Regions from separate parts of the Nonomuraea sp. NPDC050547 genome, predicted to be linked through region 2. Evidence: riboswitches for the same ligand, from Rfam matches in the RefSeq annotation. Region 2 holds a riboswitch; each other region holds the start of a gene.

Region 1 (5,399 bases), on a different contig from region 2:
TGCCGCCGTACCTGCGCGCCGCGATGGGCCGCAAACCGGGTCACAGCACGAGCCGTCCCCACTAGCCCGGTCACGGCGCCCCCGCCCCCACCCGTCCGGTCACGGCGTCAGCAGTCCCCAGTAGAGCGCCCAGGGCAGGAAGGCGGCGGCGCCGGTCAGCAGGACGGCCAGCCGTACCCGCTCGGAACCGCGGGCCCGGCGCGCGGCGGGCACCGTGAGCACGGCCGCGACCAGCGCGAGCACCGCGAGGGCCTGCAGGACCAGCCAGACGAGCGGGCGGCCGGCCACCAGCGGGCCGGGCGAGCCCAGCTTGCCGCCCGTCATGACCGAGTAGAACAGGTAGGCCAGCGCGCCGAAGGCCGCCACGGGCGCGGCGATCGCCACCGTCCGCGGCCAGCGCGCCCCCGCTTCCGCCGGGGTACGGCCCCGCACCCGCCTGACCAGCGCCCACACCGGGTAGCCCAGGAAGGCCACGAGGAACAGCAGGAGCGCCCCCACCTGCACCGCGGCCGACTCCCACCAGGCCGGCGGCGGGACCGCGACGGTCATCGACGCCTGGCCGGGCAGTTCGCCCACGCTCTCCGCGGTCGGCAGCCGCCCGGCGGCGACGCGCTTCACCCAGGTCCCGACGGCCTCGGCGTAGCCGGGCGCGAGCTCGGGGGAGCGGGTGACGCCGCGGTCGGGCGTGAGGTGGGCGGCGTGGTCGGCGCCGGCGAAGTAGCGCAGCGTGTAGTTCTCGTGCGCGAGGCCCTCGGCCAGCAGCCCCGGGGTCTCCCGCGGCGGGGTGAGCAGGTCGTGGGCGCCCCAGATGCCGAGCACGGGCTGGGTGACCCGGGCGAGCACGGCCTGCGCGTCGTGCCAGGGCATCGGGAACTGCCCCGCCCCGGCCAGCAGCCGGTAGACGGCGGGTACACCGCGGTCGGGCACCGGGCCGCTGACGCCGGCGTTGCGCAGCCCGGCGGCGACCGCCCAGGTCTGCTGGCGCAGCGGCTGCATGGCGTTGCCGCCGACGATCACCACGAAGGCGACGTCCTTGGAGCGGGTGGCGGCCAGCGGGGCGACCCAGCCACCCTCGCTCAGGCCCCAGATGCCGACGTTGCCCCGATCGACCCCCGCGAAGGCGCGCAGGGCCGCGTGCGCGCCGAGCGCGTCGCCGGCCAGTTGGCCGTAGTCGCGGACGGTCATCGAGTAGCCCTCGGAGCGCTTGTCGTAGACCAGCACGGCCAGGCCCTGGCGGGCGAAGGCCTCGGCCTCGGTCATCAGCTTCGTACGCGGGGTGCCGCCGCCTGATCCGTGCACGAGCACCAGGCCGGGCAGCGGCCCGCGCGCGCCGGAGGGGACCAGCACGCTGCCGTGCATCTGGAGCCCGCCGCTGCCGCGGAAGGAGACCTCGGTGACGGTCAGCCCGTCGGCGGCCAGCGCGGGAACGGCCGGAACGAACGCGCAGACGAGCGCGAACAACATGATCACTAACCTCTTCATGCTGCCGACGCTACTCTGCAGAGATTTGTCGGCAAAGACATGTCTGCAGAAATCATCCGGCAGGACTAAGCTCTCTCCTCATGAGGGATGAGGATGGGGCGCCGCTGTATCTCGACGATCACGAGCGTCTGAAGGCCCTGGCCCATCCGATGCGCCGGCGCATGCTGTCGCACCTCAACGTGCACGGCCCCGCCACCTCCACCACGCTGGGCGAGCTGCTCGGCGCCAAGACCGGCACGACCAGCTACCACCTGCGCCAGCTGGAGAAGTACGGCTTCATCGAGGAGATTCCCGAGCGTTCGGCCGGCCGCGAGCGCTGGTGGCGCAAGGCCGACATGCCGCGCGACATCCGCACGCCGAACTTCCGCGACGTGGCGCCGGAGAGCCGCGCGGTGCTGGAGGAGTTCTACCGCATCGGCATGGCCGAGGACCGCGCGCTGATGGACCGCTTCGGGGCCGCCTACCGGCGCGATCCCGACTGGGCCAAGGCCTCACGGGGGTTCGGCCGGATGACCAAGGAGGGGTTCGACGCCTTCTTCGAGGAGTACATCGCGCTGCTGTCCAAGTACAGTCACCAGGCCGACGACGCGCCCCCGGACGCCCGCCCGCTCTACATCAGGTTGTTCGCGCTGCCGGCCGATGAAACGTGAAGAGTGCCCCCCGATGTGTAACACCGTGTGATCTGCCAATAACCTCATGTAATGGGAGGTCTATCGGGGTTCGGGGAGGGGCATCATGCGGCGTCGGCAGTTCTTCGCACTCGGGCTCGGCCTGGCCGCCTGTGTCTCCGGATGCGCCGGCGCGGGTGGCGGCGCGAACGGCCTCGGCCCCGTCGGCGTCGTCCCCGGCGGTGAGCGATGGGCCGCGGTCGCACAGGCGCTCTACCGCACCCTGCGCAGGACCGGCTACCCCGCCACCGGCACGGGCGGCACGACCACCGTCACCGTCACCGGCCTGCCCGCGCTGGCCGCCGCCGAGCTGAACGACCAGCGCCCCATGCACGTCGCCACCACGCCGCTGGCCAGGCTCACCGGCAACGTCGAGGTGCTGGTGGTGCCGGCCAACTCACGGCTGAAGGACTTCGACGCCTTCGCCGCCCACCTGCTGGCCCAGCCGGAGCGCACCTACCTGGCCGGCGGGCCCCTGGGCGAGCCCGATCACCTGCTGTTCGGCCTGGTGGCGCAGGGGCTCGGCGTGGACGTCAGGAAGATCGACTACACCGGCTACCCGGGCGCCCAGGAGGTGGCGGCAGCCATGCAGGGCGGCAAGGTCGCGGCGGCCACCGGGCGGCTGCGCGACTGGCGGGCCCGGCTCGACTCCGGCCGGATCAGGCCGCTGGCCGTCTCCTCGGCCGCCCGGGTCCCCGGCGTCGACGCCCCCACGCTCCTGGAGTGCGGGGTTCGCGTCGACTTCGCCGACTGGTGCGCGGTGGTCGGGCCCGCGGCGATGGACGGCGAACGGCGGGGCGCCGCGGTGCGCATGATGGAGGAGGCGACCCGGTCGGCGCCGTGGCACGAGGCCTGCCGTAACGGGGGCTGGGAGGCCATCCCGCTCAGCGGCGACGACTTCTCCACATGGCTGGCCACCGAGTCCGCCCGTACCCGCAGAGTACTCCGTGAACTCGGCATGCTCGACACGCCGAGCACAACATACCGGGGATAGTTGCGGGATCGGCCACTAGATGTAGGATCCTGCACTGTCGCTGGTTCGCCTCCCCGGAGGCGGAGCAAAAGGGAACCTGGTGCGATTCCAGGGCTGCCCCGCAGCGGTAAGCGGGAACGACCGCCGTCATCAGCACTGGACCATGGTCCGGGAAGCGACGGCCAGTAGGACTCACGCGTTGAGACGCCCGCGAGCCCGAAGACCTGCCAGCGGTTGTCCTGTCCATTGGGCCTCGAGGGAGGGCCCGGGGGCTGCGCGGCCGGGGGATCTCCGTACTTGCCGTGTGCGCTCTCGCGTGCCCTCGCAGGGGGAAAGCTCGCTCGCGAGGAGTGTTGCACGTGACGCAGATCGTTGAGATGGATCGGCGGCTGGCCATCGAGGAGGCGGCGGCGCGCGTGATCGCCGACCCGGCCAACTCCCGGGTCGCCGCACGGTTGCTGGCCGAGGAGATCGCCGACGAGGCGGCGGGCCACGGTGTCCGCTCGTTCTCGGACTCCGTCGCCGCCACGCACGCGGCCGGGCTCATCCAGGACGCGCTCGCCGGTTTCGTCCGGGAAAATCGTGAAGAGCTGGACGCCCTCATCGACGCCGACGCCGACGAGCGGTTCGAGTACTTCGGCCTGCGCACCGTCTACGACCGCTACCTGCTGCGCCACCCCGAGACCCGCAAGGTGCTGGAGCGCCCGCAGCACTTCATGCTCCGCGTCTCCTGCGGCCTGTCCCAGACGGTCGGCGAGGCCGCCGAGCTGTACGCCTTGATGTCGACGTTGTCCTATCTGCCGTCTTCTCCGACCTTGTTCAACTCCGGCGCGCGCCGGCCGCAGCTGTCGTCGTGCTTCCTGCTGGACTCGCCCCGGGACGAGCTGGAGTCCATCTACGACCGGTACGGGCAGGTCGCCCGCCTGTCCAAGTACGCCGGCGGCATCGGCATCTCCTGGACCCGGGTCCGCTCGCGCGGATCGCTCATCAAGGGCACGAACGGGCACTCCAACGGCATCGTGCCGTGGCTGCGCACGCTCGACTCCTCCGTGGCCGCCGTCAACCAGGGCGGCCGGCGCAAGGGCGCGGCCTGCGTCTACCTGGAGACCTGGCACGCCGACATCGAGGAGTTCCTGGAGCTGCGGGAGAACACCGGCGAGGACGCCCGCCGTACCCACAACCTGAACCTCGCCAACTGGGTGCCGGACGAGTTCATGCGCCGCGTGGAGTCCGACGGCGTGTGGTCGCTGTTCGACCCCAAGACGGTCCCGCACCTCACCGACCTGTACGGCGACGCCTTCGACACCGCCTACCGCGCCGCCGAGGCGCAGGGCCTGTACACGCGGCAGATGCCGGCCCGCACCCTGTACGGCCGGATGATGCGCACGCTCGCCCAGACCGGCAACGGCTGGATGACCTTCAAGGACGCCGCCAACCGCGTCTCCAACCAGACGGCCAGGCCGGAGAACGTCATCCACCTGTCCAACCTGTGCACCGAGATCCTGGAGGTGACCAGCGACGGCGAGACCGCGGTCTGCAACCTCGGCTCGGTCAACCTGGCCGCCCACGTCACCGGCGCCGGCCTGGACTGGGAGCGCCTGGCCGGCACCGTCCGCACCGCGGTGCGCTTCCTCGACCGCACCATCGACCTGGGCTTCTACCCGACGCCCGAGGCCGAGAAGGCGAACAAGCGGTGGCGGCCGATCGGGCTCGGCGTCATGGGCCTGGCCGACGTGTTCTTCGCGCTGCGCCTGCCGTTCGACTCGCCGGAGGCGCTGGCGCTGTCGACCAGGATCGCCGAGGAGATCGCCCTCGCCGCCTACGCCACCTCCGCCGATCTGGCCGTCGAGCGGGGCCGGCACCCGTCCTACGACGACACCCGCGCCGCCCAGGGCGTGCTGCACCCCGACCACTACGGCGTCGGCGCCTCCGAGCGCTGGGACGCGCTGCGCGCCAGGATCGCCGAGACCGGGCTGCGCAACTCGCTCATGATCGCCATCGCGCCGACGGCGACGATCGCCTCCATCGCCGGGTGCTACGAGTGCATCGAGCCGCAGGTGTCCAACGTGTTCAAGCGCGAGACGCTGTCGGGCGAGTTCCTGCAGGTCAACCGGTACCTGGTGCGCGACCTTCAGGAGCGCGGGCTGTGGACGCAGGACCTGCGCGACGCCATCAAGCGGGCCGACGGCTCCGTCCAGGACATCCCCGGCATCCCGGATGAGCTGAAGGTGCTCTACCGCACCGCGTGGGAACTGCCGCAGAAGGCGCTGATCGAC
Region 2 (5,399 bases):
GCAGCGCGGTGGCGATGACCAGGCCGACCAGGCCGGAGCCGTACCGGCCGAAACCGGCCCAGCGCGCCAGCAGGCTGGTCGACAGGCCCTCGCGCATCCCGGCGATGCCGAGCGCGATCGCGACCAGTTCCAGAATGGCGGCGCCCAGGGTGACGGCCAGCACGGCCTGCCAGAACGTCATGCCGAGACCGAGGGTGGCGCCCAGGAGGAACTGCGACAGCGCGCTGAGCAGGCCGAAGCGCTGCACGGCGATGGTCATCCAGCCGTAGCGGGCCGACGCGGGGACGCGCTCAAGCGCGTAGTCCTCGCGGGCCAGGCCGGTGTCGGGGGGTAAGGCCGCCTCGGCGGTCGGGGGGTGCGACATCGGTGATCCCTTCCGGGTGATGTGCCAGCGGATATGCCGACGCTAGAGAAGAGATCGCGATATCAAAAGAGGCACGTCGCCCGGGAGCGTTCCGGGATGGCGGCGATCTTCGGATGGGGCGGGTCCGGGCACGTCCCGAGGCGGTAGGCCCGGCTATCGGCCGGCCAGTTCGCAGGCCTCGTCGAGGTGGTCCTCGGTGAAGGGGATCGTGGCGCGGATGCCGCTCCTTCGCGGATCAGGGCCCTCGACGTTGAGGGCCCTCCACCGCACAGCCTCCCCCCTGTGGAGAGCTTAGTAACAGTAATCACTGGAACGACTACATAATGTAGCCACTTGGATGGGCCTACTTGACGAGCCAGAGCTTCTTGCCGCAGTTGTCGGCCTTGCCGGCCCAGCAGGTGTAGGTGAACAGCTTCTTGATGCCGCGCAGCTCGAACTGGCGGATGCCGGTGACGCCGTCCCAGGCGGTGACGCGGCTCTTCCACTGGCCGTTCTTCTGGTAGCGGAACCAGGCGTAGCCCTTCTTGCCGCCGGCCTTGTCGAAGCCCTTCCAGCTGATCCGCCACACACCGGGGCCGGTCTTCTGCACGACGCCGCGGGTGTAGGCCTTGCCGTCGCTGGAGAACAGCTTCTTCCAGGCCACGATGCCCGACTGGCTCTGTGCGGCGGTGGTGGCGCTCTGCGCGTTGGCGGCGGGCGCGATGGCCAGACCGGCGGCGATCGAACCGGCGATGGCCGTGGCGGCGAGAAGCTTACGCATGATTCCTGACTCCCATCAGTGGTGGTGCCGGTGGTGTCCGGCAACGCAGAACCTAGGAAGGATCCGGAGCGACATCCGCGTCCAAATCCACACAGAGCGAAAGAACTTCGCGCCTGGTCTACGGCGTGGCGACCACCCTCACACGGCCGCTGTGGGGAGGCTCGGGACGGCGGATCCGGGGTCGGTACCGGCGAAGGCCAGCCCGATGACGAAGCCCGCGACCTCCTCAAGCTGGCGCGCCCGATCCAGCGGCCCCAGCACGGCCGGGAGTCCGCCGACATCGCGGACCAGGTCGCCGACGACGCGCAACGCCCGCGGATCGTCACCGCACATCGCCACCGTGACGGGGGGTCCGCCGCCGGCGCGGGTCCACTGGGCGGAGGGGAAGACGTTGAAGGCCTTCACGACGTGCGCGCCGGGAGCCAGCGCGGCGATCCGCTGTGCCATCGCCTCGCCGGGGCCGTTCAGCACCACGCCCACGCCGTGCTCGACGGCGTTCGTCGGATCGATCAACGGGGTTCCCGCCAGCGAGCCGCCCGAGCACGACCCCCTCGTGCTCGCCTGGCTTCGAGCCCGGCCGTCGGGCGACGATCCGCTGCTCGGCTCACTGTTGCCGCGGATCTTCGAGGCCGAGGGCGCCGGCCGCGTCCTGCGTGAGGAGCGTGGGGAACCCGTCCCCACCCGCTGGCCGGCCTTGCTCCGGCGGCTGCCGGCCGAGGGCCGGGTGTCGCGGGCGGAACTGCTCGACGGGTGCCTGCGCCGGTTCCTGCGTGGCGGGGACGAGATCGGGCTGCGCTTCTTCGTGCGGCTGCACCACCTGCTCGACCCGACGCCGCAGGAGGCCGGCGCGCGCGTACGCGACTATCTGCGGTTGCTGCCCGCCGCTCCCGGCGCGGTCGCGGAGCTGGCGCTCGCCCAGATCGGGTACGGCGGCGCCGCCGCGGCAGGCGAGGTCGTCGAGACGATCGGCGCGCTGACGTTCCGGCCTGAGGCCAGGCTCGCCCTGGAGGGCCTGCGCCGGTTGGAACGGGAGCTGCCGCATGCCGCCGAGCCGGCGCCCGCGCTGGCGGCCGCGTTCGGGCACGCCTCCTACGAGGTCCAGGGGCGGGCGGCCAGGATCGCGCTCAGGCACGCCGCCGCCTTCGCCCCGGGCGGTGCGGCCATCGCCGAGGCCGCGCCGCTGCTGCCCGCGGCGCTCGGTGTGAAGGTGACGGCCGTGTACGGCGGGAGCCCCGCCCGTTAGCCGGAGGCCTCGCGGCACTTGCGCACGGCGCCCGGCGATCTAGCGTGGGTCCCGAGACGATTGGAAAGAGGGCATCAGATGCTGCGAACCATCAGGCTCCTTTGCGCGATTGTCACGACCCTCGTCCTGGCCGTCGCCACCGGCGCTCCCGCCGGGGCGGCCGCGGACCGGGAGTTACCCGAGTCGATCCCGTTGCCCGACGGCTTCCGGCCCGAGGGCATCGCCATCGGCTCCGGCCCGCTCGCCTACTTCGGCTCGCTGGCGAACGGCTCCATCTACCGGGCCGACCTGCGGACCGGGCGCGGCGCGATCATCAGCGAGGGTCCCGGCACCCCGTCCGTCGGGATGAAGATCGACGAGCGCGGACGCCTGTTCGTGGCGGGCGGCACGGCCGGGGACGCCCGCGTCGTCGACACCCGCACCGGCCGGGTCCTGGCCTCCTACCGGCTGGCCACCGCCGCCGGATTCGTCAACGACGTCATCCTCACCCGCGACGCCGCGTGGTTCACCGACTCCGCCAACCCGGTGCTCTACAAGCTGCCGCTGCGCGGCGGACGGCTGCCCGCCGACGTGGTGCGGGTCCCGCTCACGGGCGACCTGGTGTACGGCACCGGCATCAACGCCAACGGCATCGCCGCCACCCCCGACGGCCGGGGCCTGATCATCGTGCAGTCGAACACCGGCGGCCTGTTCCGCGTGGACGGCACCGGTACCACCTCCCGGATCGACCTGCACGGCGAGTCGCTGCCGCAGGGCGACGGCCTGCTGCTGCGCGGCCGGACCCTGTACGCGGTGCAGAACCGGATCAACACCGTGGCGGTCCTGCGGCTGAACGCGGCGGGGACCGAGGGCCGCGTGGTCCGGCGGGTGACCAGCGCCCTGTTCGACGTGCCGACGACGGTGGCGGCGTTCGGGTCCCGCCTGTACCTGCCCAATGCCCGCTTCACCACCCCGCCGACCCCCGACACGACGTACGACGCCGTCGCCATCCCCCGCCCCTGACCCGGCACGCGGGCCTCATCGATCGGAGACCAAGGCCCGGCACCCGCACGGCACCACGCCCATGCACGCGGCGCATCCGATCTCCCGGCACACGCGAGATCGGATGCCCGAGCCCCGAGGCGCCCCCGGCCCGAGGCGCGACGCGCGAGATGCCACAGCCCGAACATGCCGCGGTCCGAGGTGCCTCGGCGTGAGATGACGCGACCCCATGCCGGGAACACCTCGCCGCATCACGCCCAGGCCGGGCGAGGCATGGCCGCGTGCGCGACCCGCGCAGGGCATATGCTTCCTCCTGCGGCTGGCCCGGCCCCGTTGAGGGATCGGCGCAAGAGGGAACCCGGTGTGAATCCGGGACTGCCCCGCAGCGGTGAGCGGGAACGACCGCCGTCCACGCAAGCACTGGGCTCCGGCCTGGGAAGCGACGGCCAGTAGGAACGTGTGGGACGCCCGCGAGTCCGAACACCTGCCACCGCCCGCGCGCCGCCCGGTGCGCGGCCCCCAGGGGTTCCGCGAGGGAAAAGGACCCGACGTGAGACAGCGCACCACCGTGCTCGGACGCCCGGCGACCACCACCGGCCTGTGGGAAGGATGGCGGGCGCTCGGCCTGACCGACCTCCCGCTCCACCACCCCACCTTCCGCTCCCCCGCGACCTTCGGCGTCGCGGAGGGGTCGGCGCTCACCCCAGCCACCCGCTTCCGGCTCGACCACGGCGCGCCGCTCGCCGCCTACCTGGCGGTCAGGCGGCTCGGCTTCGAGGTACGCCCGGTGCTACCCGGCCCGCTCGCCTTCCTGCGAAGCACCGGCGGCCGAAGCGCCGGCGGCCCGGGCTTCGATCCACTCAGCCTGCTGGAGGCGTTCCTGGAGCCGTACGCCGAACTGCTGGAGCGGCTGGCCACCGCCGGAGCGCAGGAGGTCCAGCTGGACGAGCCCGCACCGGCCGACCCTGCGGGCCTGCGCCGCCTGGCCCGCGTCTACCGGCGGCTGGGCGAGCTGAGCAACCGTCCCCGGCTGATGGTGTGCCTGTGCTCGGGCGAGGCCGGTCCGGCGCTGGCCGTACTGGGCGGTTCGCGGGTCGAGAGCATCGCCCTGGACTTCGTGACCGCGCCCGGCGCCCTGGACGCCCTCACCCGGATGGGCGGCCTGCCCCGCACGACCGTGGTGGCCGCCGTCGTGGACGGCCGTTCGCCGCACACCGGGCCGGTGGAATCCGCCGCGGCGACGTGCGCCACGATCTCGGGCCTCGCCGACCGGCTCGTGGTGGCCGCCTCCTGCTCACCACGCCAGCCCGCGCCCCTGGAGACCGCCGCCACCGTGGTCCGCGTAGGACTCGGCCATGCCTGAACCCTGCTGACCCCGCCACGATCTTCACGGGCGTCCGTGACGGCCATGTGACCGTCACGTGTGGACCGCTACCTCGCTCGGGGACATGCGTTTGTTCGGTTTCATGTCCGATGCCCCGGAGCTTCCGTCGCTCACCCCGAGGAGGCCGGGGGTCTACGGGCTGCGGGTGCCTGGTGCGGCCGGCCTTCGCGCCTACCGGGAACGGCTGCGCGTCGCGGATGGCGACGGCACGTCTCGAACGTGACGCCCCTCGGCGGTCGCCGGATCGTGATCCTGGGCATCCCCCGCGCTCCGCAGGGCGCCTGCCTGCGGGAGGAAGCGGCCGTCCGGAACTAGCGGTACGACATGCGGCGCACGAGCGCCTCGAACGGGCCCCGGTATCCCTTGCGGTGCATCCAGGCCGCCGCGGGAATCGAGGCCGCCCAGATGACGACGGCGACGGCGAGGCTGGCGGCGAAGCTGAGGTCGTCGCGCAGGCCCAGGGTGAACGGGTAGAAGAGCGCCACCCATACCACCGACTGCGCGAGGTAGAACGTCATCGAGCGCTGCCCGAGGGCGGCCAGGGCGGTGGTGAGGGGGCCGTGGTTGTGGCCGATGCGGACGGCGGCGAGCCCGATGGCCGCGGCCGCGCCGATGCCGCCGATGTAGCCGGTGAAGCTGTGCGCGGCGTACGTCACCCATACGACGG
Region 3 (5,399 bases), on a different contig from region 2:
GCCAGCGCGTCGCGTACCTTCTCGAAGGTACGGCCCAGCTTCAGCACCGCCGCCGAGTCGGTGGCGCGCAGCTTCTCGGCCAGCACCTCGCCGGGCAGGGTGCCGGGCAGCACGGTCAGCGTCTCGTCCCGCTCGACCAGGGGACGGCCGAGCACCGCCGACGCCCCGCTGATCGAGGTGACGCCCGGCACCACCTCGGTCGGGTAGCGGTGGGCCAGGCGCTTGTGCATGTGCATGTAGGAGCCGTAGAAGAGCGGGTCGCCCTCGCTCAGCACCACGACCGTCCGCCCGGCGTCGAGGTGGGCGGCGAGCCTGGCGGCGCACTCGACGTAGAAGTCGTCCAGCGCGCCCTGGTAGCCGCCCGGGTGGTCGGTGGTCTCCGTGGTCAGCGGGTAGAGCAGCAACTCTTCGATCTGCCCTTCCCGCAGGTACGGCAGGGCGATCGAACGGGCGATGCTGCGTCCGTGCCGGGCGGCGTGGTAGGCGATGACGTCGGCCTCGCCGATCAGCCTGGCCGCCTTCACCGTGATCAGCTCCGGATCCCCAGGTCCGAGCCCCACCCCGAAAAGCCGCCCGGCGCCCGCCGCCCGCTCGCTGTCCGCCGCCGGCTCTCTGCCCGCCGCGCGCTCGTTGTGTTCCATCACTCCACCTCGCTGGCGATGGCGTTGACCGCCGCCGCCGTCATCGCGCTGCCGCCGCGCCTGCCGCGCACCACGAGGTGCTCAAGCCCGCTCTCGGCCAGCGCCTGCTTGGACTCGGCCGCGCCGATGAACCCCACGGGAATCCCCAGCACCGCCGCCGGTCTCGGCCCGCCCTCCGCGACGATCTCCAGCAGCCGGAACAGTGCCGTGGGCGCGTTGCCTATCGCCACGACGGAGCCGTCCAGCCGGTCGCGCCAGAACTCCAGCGCCGCCGCGCTGCGCGTGGTGCCGAGCTTCTCCGCCAGTTCGGCCACGCCGGGCGCGCCGAGCGTGCAGATCACCTCGTTGCCGGCGGGCAGCCTGCGCCTGGTCACGCCGGAGGCCACCATCATGGCGTCGCACAGGATCGGCGCCCCCGCCCCGAGCGCCGCGCGCGCGTCCCCGACCACGCGCGGCGACCAGCCGAGATCGCCGACCAGGTCGGTCATCCCGCATGAGTGGATCATCCGCACCGCCACCTGGGCCACGTCGGCCGGGAGCCCGGACAGGTCCGTCTCGGCGCGGATGGTGGCGAACGAACGCCGGTAGATCTCGGCGCCGTCGCGTATGTAGTCGCTCACTTCTGCCTTTCTTGGTATCCGTCGCCGGTCGCGACCATCTCGACGACCCGGCCCTTGGGCAGGCCGCAGCGGCGCTCGCAGCCTGCCCAGTGCACGGGCAGTTCCGGGCGGCGCTCACGGGCGGCCACCCACTGGGCGGCGTCGTGCTGGACGTCGGCCAGGGACTTGGCGCAGCCGGGGCTGCCGGTGCACGCGCTCACCCCTGTCCAGGGGGAGTCCGGGTCGGTGACCAGGCCGGATCCGGTCAGGTCGGGTGCTTCGGCGAGGTCGAGGAGCACGACGGTACGCCAGGGCGTGAGCCGTACCGGGACATCGAGGTCGGCGAGCAGGCGCGCCTGGGCCGCGGTCAGGCGCCCGAGCGGGACCACGGCCTCCACCGCCACCCGCCCGTCCGGCAGCGCGACCACCCCGGCCCCGCGCGCCCGCTGCGGGGAGGCCACCGCGGCGGCGGCCTGGACGCGGGCGGCGCTGAGGCGGGCGGCGACGCGGGCGGGGCCGTCGGGGAGTTCGGCGACGCGCCAGGCGCCGCTGTCCGCGCGCTCGGCCAGGAAGGCTCGCGCGGCGGCCAGGAGGATGTCCACTCCGTCGCCGGGCGTCGAGAAGGGCGTACCGGCCAGCAGGATGCCGTCCTCGACCAGGGTGACGTCGGCGCCCAGCGAGGCGACGTCGCCGGTGCCGTCGTCCAGGGCGAACAGGAAGCGGCCGGGCAGGCCGGCCAAGGCGGGGTCGGCGCACAGGGCGCGGTCCAGCGCCTCCACGAGGGGGTGGGTGGCGAAGCCGGTCAGCCGCCCGCCGAGCGGCGAGGCGACGATGTTGCGCACCCGCTCGTGCGTCGGCGAGGGCAACAGGCCCACCGCGGCCATCCGGTCGGCGAAGACCGCCGGAGATTCCACCGCACGCACCTGGACGTTGGCGCGCGAGGTCAGCTCGATCCCGCTCGCGCCAAAGGCGGCCAGCTCACGCAGCTGAGCTGGGGTGATGGCACCGCCGGGCAGGCGGATCCTGGCCAGCGGGCCGTCCGCCGCGGCGTGCGTCTGTAGCGCTCCCGGACAGGCATCTGGGCGGAGACGTCCGGAAAAGTCGGCTATGGACACGATGAGGATGGTAACGCCAGTAGGCTCACCCTTAGGCGACGGCAATGGGAGGAAGCCGGTGAGAAACCGGCGCGGTCCCGCCACTGTGACCGGGAAGCGAACCCCACCACAGGCCACTGTCCAGCGATGGGCGGGAAGGCCGGGGTGAGCATGGATCCGGGAGCCAGGAGACTCCTGCCGTCGCGACACCTGCGAACGGGGCGAGGACCCCGAGGGAGGACTGCGGCGTGCCTGGCGTTCTGCTGCTCTCTACATCCGACACCGACCTGCTGAGCGCGCGCGCCAGCGGCGCTGACTACCGCCTGGGCAACCCCGCCAGGTTGCTCACCGACGACCTGCCCGCGCTCGTGGACGGCGTCGACCTGATCGTGGTCCGGCTGCTCGGCGGCCGCCGCGCGTGGGAGGAAGGCCTCGACGCGCTGCTCGCCGGCCCACGCCCGGTCGTCGTGCTCGGCGGCGAGCAGGCCCCCGACGCCGAGCTGATGGAACTGTCCACGGTGAGCGCGGGCGTCGTCGCCGAGGCGCACGCCTACCTCGCGCACGGCGGCCCCGCCAACCTCGCCGAGTTGCACGGCTTCCTGTCCGACACGGTCCTCCTGACCGGGTACGGCTTCGCCCCACCGGCCCCCATGCCCTCCTGGGGCCCGCTGGAGCGCGACTCCAAGGCCACCGAGGGCCCCGTGATCGGCGTCCTGTACTACCGGGCCCACCACGTGGCCGGCAACACCGCGTTCGTGGAGTCCCTGTGCCGGGCGATCGAGGAGTCGGGCGGCCGGCCGCTGCCGGTGTACTGCTCCTCGCTCAGAACGGCAGAACCGGCGCTCCTCGACGTCCTGCGCACCGCCGACGCCCTGGTCGTGACCGTCCTGGCGGCGGGCGGCTCCCGTCCGGCCACCGCGGGCGCGGGCGGCGACGACGAGGCGTGGGACGTCGGCGCGCTGGCCACCCTGGACGTCCCGATCCTGCAAGGACTCTGCCTGACCAGCGGCAAGAAGGAGTGGGAGGACAACGACGACGGCCTGTCCCCGCTCGACGCCGCCTCGCAGGTGGCCATCCCCGAGTTCGACGGCCGGATCATCACGGTGCCGTTCTCGTTCAAGGAGATCGACGAGGACGGCCTGACCGTCTACACGGCCGACCCCGAGCGAGCCCGCCGCGTGGCCGGGATCGCGGTGCGCCACGGCCTGCTCAGGCACACGCCGCCGGCCGAGCGGCGGCTCGTGGTCATGCTGTCGGCGTACCCGACCAAGCACTCCAGGGTCGGCAACGCGGTCGGCCTGGACACCCCCGCGAGCACGGTCGGGCTGCTGGCCAGGCTGGCCGAGGCCGGCTACGACCTCGGCGAAGGCTTCCCCGGGGTCGCCGAGCAGGACGGCGACGCGCTCATCCACGCGCTGATCGCCGCCGGCGGCCAGGACCAGGACTGGCTGACCGAGGAACACCTGGCGGGAAACCCGGTGCGCATCCCCGCCGCCGACTACGAGCGCTGGTACCGCACACTGCCCGCGGACCTGCGCGCCGGCATGGAACGGCACTGGGGTACGCCGCCCGGCGAGCTGTTCGTGCACGAGGGCGACATCGTGCTGGCGGCCCTGCGCGCGGGCAACGTGGTGGTCATGGTCCAGCCGCCGCGCGGCTTCGGCGAGAACCCGATCGCCATCTACCACGACCCCGACCTGCCGCCGAGCCACCACTACCTGGCCGCCTACCGCTGGTTGTCGGCGGAGTTCGGCGCGCACGCGATGGTGCACGTCGGCAAGCACGGCAACCTGGAGTGGCTGCCCGGCAAGTCGGCCGGGATGTCGGCCTCCTGCGGCACCGACGCCGCGATCGGCGACCTGCCGCTCATCTACCCGTTCCTGGTCAACGACCCGGGCGAGGGTACGCAGGCCAAGCGGCGGGCGCACGCGGTGCTGGTGGACCACATGGTGCCGCCGATGGCCAGGGCCGAGTCCTATGGCGACATCGCCCGCCTGGAACAACTCCTGGACGAGCACGCCTCCATCGCCGCCATGGACCCGGCCAAGCTGCCCGCGATCAGGGCGCAGATCTGGACGCTGATCCAGGCCGCCCGGCTCGACCACGACCTGGGCATGGCCGACCGGCCGCACGACACCGAGTTCGACGACTTCATCCTGCACGTGGACGGCTGGCTGTGCGAGGTGAAGGACGCGCAGATCCGCGACGGCCTGCACGTGCTCGGCCAGGCGCCGGAGGGGCCCGCCCGGGTGGGGCTGGTGCTGGCGATCCTGCAGGCCAGGCAGATGTGGGCGGGCAAGGAGTCGCTGCCGGGTCTGCGCCAGGCGCTCGGGCTGACCGAGGACGGCAGCGCGTCGCTGAAGGACGTGGACCGGGTCGAGGCCACCGCCCGCGCGCTGGTGGAGGCGATGGAGGAACGCGGCTGGACGGTGGAGGCCGCCGCGGCGGTGGCGCCCAGCGCCGAGGTGGAGCGCATCCTCCGCTTCGCCGCCACCGAGGTCGTGCCCAGGCTGGCGCGTACCACCGACGAGATCGACCACGTCCTGCACGCCCTGAACGGCGGGTACGTCCCCGCCGGGCCCAGCGGTTCGCCGCTGCGCGGGCTGGTCAACGTCCTGCCGACCGGCCGCAACTTCTACTCCGTCGACCCCAGGGCGGTCCCGAGCCGGCTGGCGTGGGAGACCGGCCAGGCCATGGCCGACTCGCTCCTGGAGCGCTACCGCACCGACACCGGCGACTGGCCGCGCTCGGTGGGCCTGTCGGTCTGGGGCACCAGCGCCATGCGGACCGCGGGCGACGACGTGGCCGAGGTCCTGGCGCTGCTGGGCATCCGCCCGGAATGGGATGAGGCCTCCCGCCGCGTGGCGGGCCTCGCGCCGATCCCGCTGGAGGAGCTCGGCCGCCCCCGCATCGACGTGACCGTCCGCATCAGCGGCTTCTTCCGCGACGCCTTCCCGCACGTCGTGGCGATGCTCGACGACGCGGTACGGCTCGCCGCCGGCCTGGACGAGGCCGACGAAGACAACTACGTCCGCGCCCACGTCAAGGAGGAGACGCACGGCGAC
Region 4 (5,399 bases), on a different contig from region 2:
GCTCGACATCGAGGAGGCGTACCTGCCGGCCGGCGCGATCACCGCCGTGACCGGCCAGAACGGCGCCGGCAAGAGCACGCTCGCCCGCGTACTGACCGGCCTGCAACGACACGAGGGCGAGGTGTCGCTGGACGGGCGGCGGCTCGGCCGGGCCGAACGCCAGCGTGTGAGCGGCATCGTCATGCAGGACGTGCAACGGCAACTGTTCACCGACAGCGTGAGCGCCGAGCTCAGGCTCAGCGGGTCCGGCGCGCCGCAGGTCGGCGGCCTCCTGCGTGACCTCGACCTCGAGTCCCTGCGGGACCGGCACCCGTTGTCCCTCTCGGGCGGGCAGCAGCAACGCCTGGTCGTCGCCGCGGCCCGGCTCGGCGCTCGCCGGATCGTCGTGTTCGACGAGCCCAGCTCCGGCGTCGACCGCCGTCACCTGCACTCCGTCGCGCGGATCATGCGCGAGCTCGCGGCCGAAGGCGTCACCGTGCTCGTCATCAGCCACGACGACGATCTTCTGGCCCTCGCCGCCGACCAGGAGCTCAGGCTCAGGGCCCTCGGTGGAGCGTGAGCGAGAAAGGTGCCGATCACCTGGCCGGCCGGGCCATCCGCGTCGGTGGGGTCGGGTCGGACCCGCCATGCGCCTGTTGAGGTATGCGTTGGGCCAGCTCACGGCGAGGTTGGCCGTGCACGGCGTGCGCCGGCTCCGCCCCTCAGGAGAGGGTGCCGCTTCGCCTGGCCCATCTCGCTGCAAGCCGGCCTGACCGGGAACTTGGGGTAGGTTGCCGTAGTTATCGCGATATATCTTGACTTGGAGTGCAACGCGACATATCGTGACTTCCCGGCGATGCGTATCGACCCCTGGAGGGACGATCTCATGAACGAACTGGTGCCTGTCCTGGTTGTCCTCTTCATCGTCGTCCTCGTGCTGCTGTCGGTCTTGCAACTGGCCCTCGTGTGCGGCGCGCCATGGGGGAGCCTGGCATGGGGTGGGCGGCACCGGGTCCTACCGGGACCACTGCGGGTTGGCAGCGGTATCGCGCTGGTGCTCTATGTCGCGTTCGCAGTCGTGGTCGTGGACCGTGTCGGATGGATCGACGTGGTGGCAGACCCCGTCGCGGGTATCGGCACCTGGGCGGTGTTCGGGTTCGCCGTGCTCAGCGTCATCCCCAATGCGGTGTCCCGAAGCAAGCCGGAGCGGTATGTGGGAACATCCGCCGCGTTCATGCTCGCCGCGGCCAGCCTCGTCGTCGCGCTCAACGCGGCGTCGATTTCGTAAGCCGTCCTCGAACACTGCGGCTGCCGACAATCCCGTCCGGCCAGGTCGTGGTCTTGGAACGGCAGCTCGGCGCCGATGCGCGGGTGAGGTTCGCTCCCGAGGACCGCTTCTTCCCGGCGGAGCTCCTGACCGCACTGCCCCGCGCGGTCCTGCACAGGCTGCGGCTTGTGGTCGGCCCGGACGCCATCCTGCGCCGGCACCGCGAGTCCGTGAGGCAGCAGCATGCCCGGACCTGTCGGCCGAAGCGGCGAGGGCGCCCAGCCGCAGTCCGTCATCTCCGCCGCCACGGCCGCCCAGGCCCACGAGTTCGGGACCCGCCTGTCCGGCGGCCGGCGCCAGCGCATCGCCATCGCCCGCGCCATCCTCAAGGACGCGCCCATCCTCGTCATGGACGAAGCCGTCTCCAGCCTCGACACCGAAAGCGAGCAGGAGGTCGCCGCCGCCGTGGCCTCCGTCCGTCGCGACCGCACCACGCTGATCATCGCCCACCGGCTGTCCACCATCCTGACCGCCGACCGCATCGTGGTACGGGAATCCCGCCGCGTCGCCGAGACCGGCACCCATGAGGCTCCTGACCGGCGATGGCGCCTACACCCGCCTCATATCCGCCCAACTGACCGGATCCGTGTCATGATGGCCGGGTAAAGGCGAGCGCGGACTGAGGAAGCCGGTGTGACTCCGGCGCGGTCCCGCCACTGTGATCGGCGAGCGGATCCCCTCGACGCCACCACCCTTCCCCGGGGGTGGGAAGGCGGGGACGAGCATCGACCCGAGAGCCAGGAGACTCACGCGGTCGCCTCCTCGACGACCTGGGGCGGATTTCCCCGGAGAGGAGCAGGCCATGGCGCCTGAAGAACGATGGCGTGCCGTCGGCCGCTCGATCCCGCCGTGAGTAGTCCCTGATCTCTCCAGAAACTGCCGGATTTGCCGTCCGGCCATTTAGTCATTCCCTTTTTGAGAATGGAGCCTGGAGTTATGGAAGCGGCGTCGGAAGAGTCCGTCCGCAGCACGCTCGAGGAAATCGCCGAATTCGGTTCGTTCTTCGCTCCGCACCTTGGCGGCGACCCCGCGGGATGGCACGACGTGAGCGCCGACTACGCGCGCGGACTCACCGATCTGGTCGAGGCGACCGCCGCCAGGTACGACACCGCCGAGTTGCGCATCGGCGCCTCCATCGCCCAGCTGAGCCACGCCGCGCGCCTCTGGTCGCCTGTCGTGGGCGCCGTGCTCACCCGCGGAGTCATCCCCGACCTGACCCGGCTCGACCGCGCCGACGACGACTCACGCCTGCGGCTGCCCACGCTCGCGGGATGGCATGCAGGGACGGAAGGCCAGGTCGCCGCCCTGCTCTACGACATGGTGGTGCGCCGCCACCTCGAACCGTTCGCGCGCGGCCTGCGGGTGAAAGTCGCCCCCGGACTCCTGTATGGCAACGCCGCCTCGGCCGTCGCCGAAGCCGGACGTGCCGTGGCAACCGCCCGCCCGGAGCTCGCCCCCCGGGCCGCTCGGCTGGTGAACCTGCTGCTGGCCACTGGCGGGCTGGCCGGGAAAGGCTCCCTCACCTCTCCAGAACTCGCGTTCCGGCGCACCACGTGCTGTCTCTATTACCGGGTGCCGGACGGCGATAAATGCGGGGACTGCGCCCTGCTGGACAAATGAATTCTTGAAATCCCGGTGAGCCTGTGCCTAAACTTCTTGCGAAGAGTTCGCAACTGCATCACTTGTGCAGAATGCCGAAGGAGGACGCACATGGCGCACCACGGTTTCGCCGAACCCGATGACCCGCAGACCTGCCTGAAGTCCCACACCCCCGCGGTGGACTCGCCGTTCGAGTGGCGTGAGGACGACGACGAGTAAGACCTGATTTCCCGGTCCCGGCACACCCAGGAAGGTCTTGCTCATGATCCGCGAAGTGCGCCGGGACCGGCCACGCCACCCTGTCGTCGCCAGCATGGTCTCGTACACCGCTGTTCAAGGGACAGAGGTGACCGGTGGCGCGGCCCTCGGTGACGAAGACGCAGCTCGCCTGGCCGCGATCGGGGAGGCGATCGAGCGCCATTGCGCCAACCAGGTGCCCGGCGGCCTGACCCGAGCCGCCCACCGAGATCTGACCGAACCCGCACTCGACCCTCGGGACTTCGCCCTCTATTCTCCCGCCCAGTACGCGGCCAAGGGCTTTCCGTTCGTCCCGATGACCCGGGAACTGGAGATCACCTGGGTGCCCGCCGAGGACCTGACCTCGGGGGAGCGGGTCCTGGTGCCCGCCTCGCTGGTCTACGTCAACTACTTCACCGGCCCACGCCGCGGCGAGCCGTACACCAACTACCCGGTCCTGGCCGGTACCGCCGCCGGCCCGACGCGGGAGCAGGCGAGGCGGGCGGCCCTGCGTGAAGTGCTGGAACGTGACGCGGTCACGCTCTGGTGGGCCGGCCGCCATGAAGCCGCCCCGCTCCCGGTGCCCGAGACGGGCCCGCTGGCCACCGCGCTGGGCGAGGCGGCGACGTCCGGGCTGACGGTCACGCCGCTGGAGATTCCATCGGAATTCGGGGCGATCGTCGCCGGGGTCTTCGTCGAGGACCGCGAGCGCGGGATCGTGGGATTCGGCAGCGCCTGCCGGGAGACCGCTGAGGAGGCCGCAGCCAAGGCGTTCACCGAGGCCATCGGCACCTATGAGACCGGCCGCGTGCTGCTGCGCCTGGATCCCGGACCACCGTACCTGCCACGCCGCGCCGACCGCCGCTACCTCGACGACCTGCGGCGCGGCTGGCGTTCGGTCAACGACGTGCGCCTGCACGTCCAGCTCTACCTGGATGTACGCCTGCGGGGCGAGACGCTCGACCGCTTGCGCCACCCCGCAGGATCGCCCGCCAGGGGCGCGGCGACCTTCCGGGCCTACGCCGTGGACCTCACCGTCGCAGGCATGGACCTGCACGTCGCCCGGGTCATCGTGCCCGGCCTGTCCTGCAACGCCCCGGCCGCGTTCCCGTTCATGGGCGGGAGCCGGATCCCGCCGTCATCAGATCTGACACCGGTGCCCCTGCCCTTCGCGTGAACCCAGGAGGAGACGAAGACATGCGGCTCGGACTTGCGATGGGCTACGGCGGCGAGCCGATGGAGGAGGTGCTGCCGGCGATCCGGCACGCCGAGAGCATCGGCGTCGACTCCGTGTGGAGCGTGGAGGAGTACGGACCGGACGCCGTCAGCGTGCTCGGCTACCTGGCCGCCGTGACCGAGCGCATCGAGCTGGGCACCGCGATCATGCAGATCCCGGCCCGTACACCGGCCGCCACGGCGATGACCGCGATGACGCTGGACGTGCTGTCGCGCGGCCGGTTCCAGCTCGGCCTCGGGCTGTCGGTGCCGTGGATCGTGGAGGGCTGGCACGGCCTGCCGTACGACCGGCCGCTGCGCCGCACCCGGGAGTACGTCGAGATCGTGCGTAAGGCCATCGCGCGCGAGGAACGGGTGGAGTACGCCGGCGAGCTGTACCGCCTGCCGTACACGGGTGCGGGCTCCACGGGGCGGGCGCGGCCGATCCGCTCGGAGATGACACCGCTCCGGCCGCGCATTCCGCTGTATCTGGCGGCCATTGGGCCCGGCAACCTGTCGCTCACCGGTGAGCTCGCCGACGGGTGGCTGTCGGGGATGTACGCGCCCGAGCACGAGGCCGCGATCCTGGCTCCGCTGGACTCGGGCATCGCCGGGGCAGGTCGCGCGCCGGGGGATGTGAAGATCTGCCCCATTCTGTACGTCGCGCACGCTGACACGGTTGAGGCGGGGCGGGAGCGGTTACGCCCGCTCTACTCCCATCTGATCGGCGCGGCTTCGCCTGGCGTGCGTAACACCTATGCCGACGTGGTCGTCCAGATGGGGTACGAGGGCGCGGCTCACGACATCCGTAAGCACTTCGCCGCCGGTGACCGTGATGCCGCCACGGCCGCGGTGCCCGACCGGCTGCTCGACGAGGTGGCCTTGATCGGCCCGATCGAGGCCATGACCGAGCGGCTCGCCGTGTGGCGGGAGTCCCGGGTGGACACGGTCATCCTGCTCGACCGCGACCCGGCCTTCCTGGAGGCCGCACGGGCCGTGCTGTGAGACGGATGTGGGCGCTGACGGTGCCGTTGCTGGTGGC

The links. Region 2 has a riboswitch for cobalamin ahead of ACIBHY_RS52775 (hypothetical protein). Riboswitches for the same ligand answer to the same signal wherever they lie in the genome.
Region 1: linked by a shared signal. The riboswitch ahead of ACIBHY_RS14005 (ribonucleoside-diphosphate reductase subunit alpha) and the one ahead of ACIBHY_RS52775 (hypothetical protein) in region 2 are both predicted to bind cobalamin.
Region 3: linked by a shared signal. The riboswitch ahead of cobN (cobaltochelatase subunit CobN) and the one ahead of ACIBHY_RS52775 (hypothetical protein) in region 2 are both predicted to bind cobalamin.
Region 4: linked by a shared signal. The riboswitch ahead of ACIBHY_RS40035 ((2Fe-2S)-binding protein) and the one ahead of ACIBHY_RS52775 (hypothetical protein) in region 2 are both predicted to bind cobalamin.

The regions. Positions count from the first base shown of each region.
Region 1 is NZ_JBITGW010000005.1:38,378-43,776, reverse strand. Features, by position in the region: gene ACIBHY_RS14025 (SAM-dependent methyltransferase) at 1-65, shown strand, start outside; gene ACIBHY_RS14020 (alpha/beta hydrolase) at 100-1,482, opposite strand; gene ACIBHY_RS14015 (ArsR/SmtB family transcription factor) at 1,563-2,132, shown strand; gene ACIBHY_RS14010 (Bug family tripartite tricarboxylate transporter substrate binding protein) at 2,218-3,144, shown strand; cobalamin riboswitch at 3,169-3,370, shown strand; gene ACIBHY_RS14005 (ribonucleoside-diphosphate reductase subunit alpha) at 3,483-5,399, shown strand, end outside.
Region 2 is NZ_JBITGW010000036.1:9,596-14,994, forward strand. Features, by position in the region: gene ACIBHY_RS52750 (purine-cytosine permease family protein) at 1-364, opposite strand, end outside; gene ACIBHY_RS52755 (hypothetical protein) at 708-1,124, opposite strand; gene ACIBHY_RS52760 (hypothetical protein) at 1,263-1,637, opposite strand; gene ACIBHY_RS52765 (hypothetical protein) at 1,678-2,367, shown strand; gene ACIBHY_RS52770 (SMP-30/gluconolactonase/LRE family protein) at 2,446-3,369, shown strand; cobalamin riboswitch at 3,652-3,855, shown strand; gene ACIBHY_RS52775 (hypothetical protein) at 3,899-4,711, shown strand; gene ACIBHY_RS52780 (DUF418 domain-containing protein) at 5,044-5,399, opposite strand, start outside.
Region 3 is NZ_JBITGW010000015.1:288,115-293,513, reverse strand. Features, by position in the region: gene ACIBHY_RS34510 (precorrin-2 C(20)-methyltransferase) at 1-641, opposite strand, end outside; gene ACIBHY_RS34505 (precorrin-8X methylmutase) at 641-1,261, opposite strand; gene ACIBHY_RS34500 (precorrin-3B synthase) at 1,258-2,355, opposite strand; cobalamin riboswitch at 2,347-2,552, shown strand; gene cobN (cobaltochelatase subunit CobN) at 2,583-5,399, shown strand, end outside.
Region 4 is NZ_JBITGW010000019.1:128,197-133,595, reverse strand. Features, by position in the region: gene ACIBHY_RS40050 (ABC transporter ATP-binding protein) at 1-559, shown strand, start outside; gene ACIBHY_RS40045 (hypothetical protein) at 866-1,267, shown strand; gene ACIBHY_RS40040 (ATP-binding cassette domain-containing protein) at 1,490-1,912, shown strand; cobalamin riboswitch at 1,876-2,075, shown strand; gene ACIBHY_RS40035 ((2Fe-2S)-binding protein) at 2,243-2,926, shown strand; gene ACIBHY_RS40030 (YcaO-like family protein) at 3,168-4,319, shown strand; gene ACIBHY_RS40025 (LLM class F420-dependent oxidoreductase) at 4,340-5,362, shown strand; gene ACIBHY_RS40020 (MATE family efflux transporter) at 5,368-5,399, shown strand, end outside.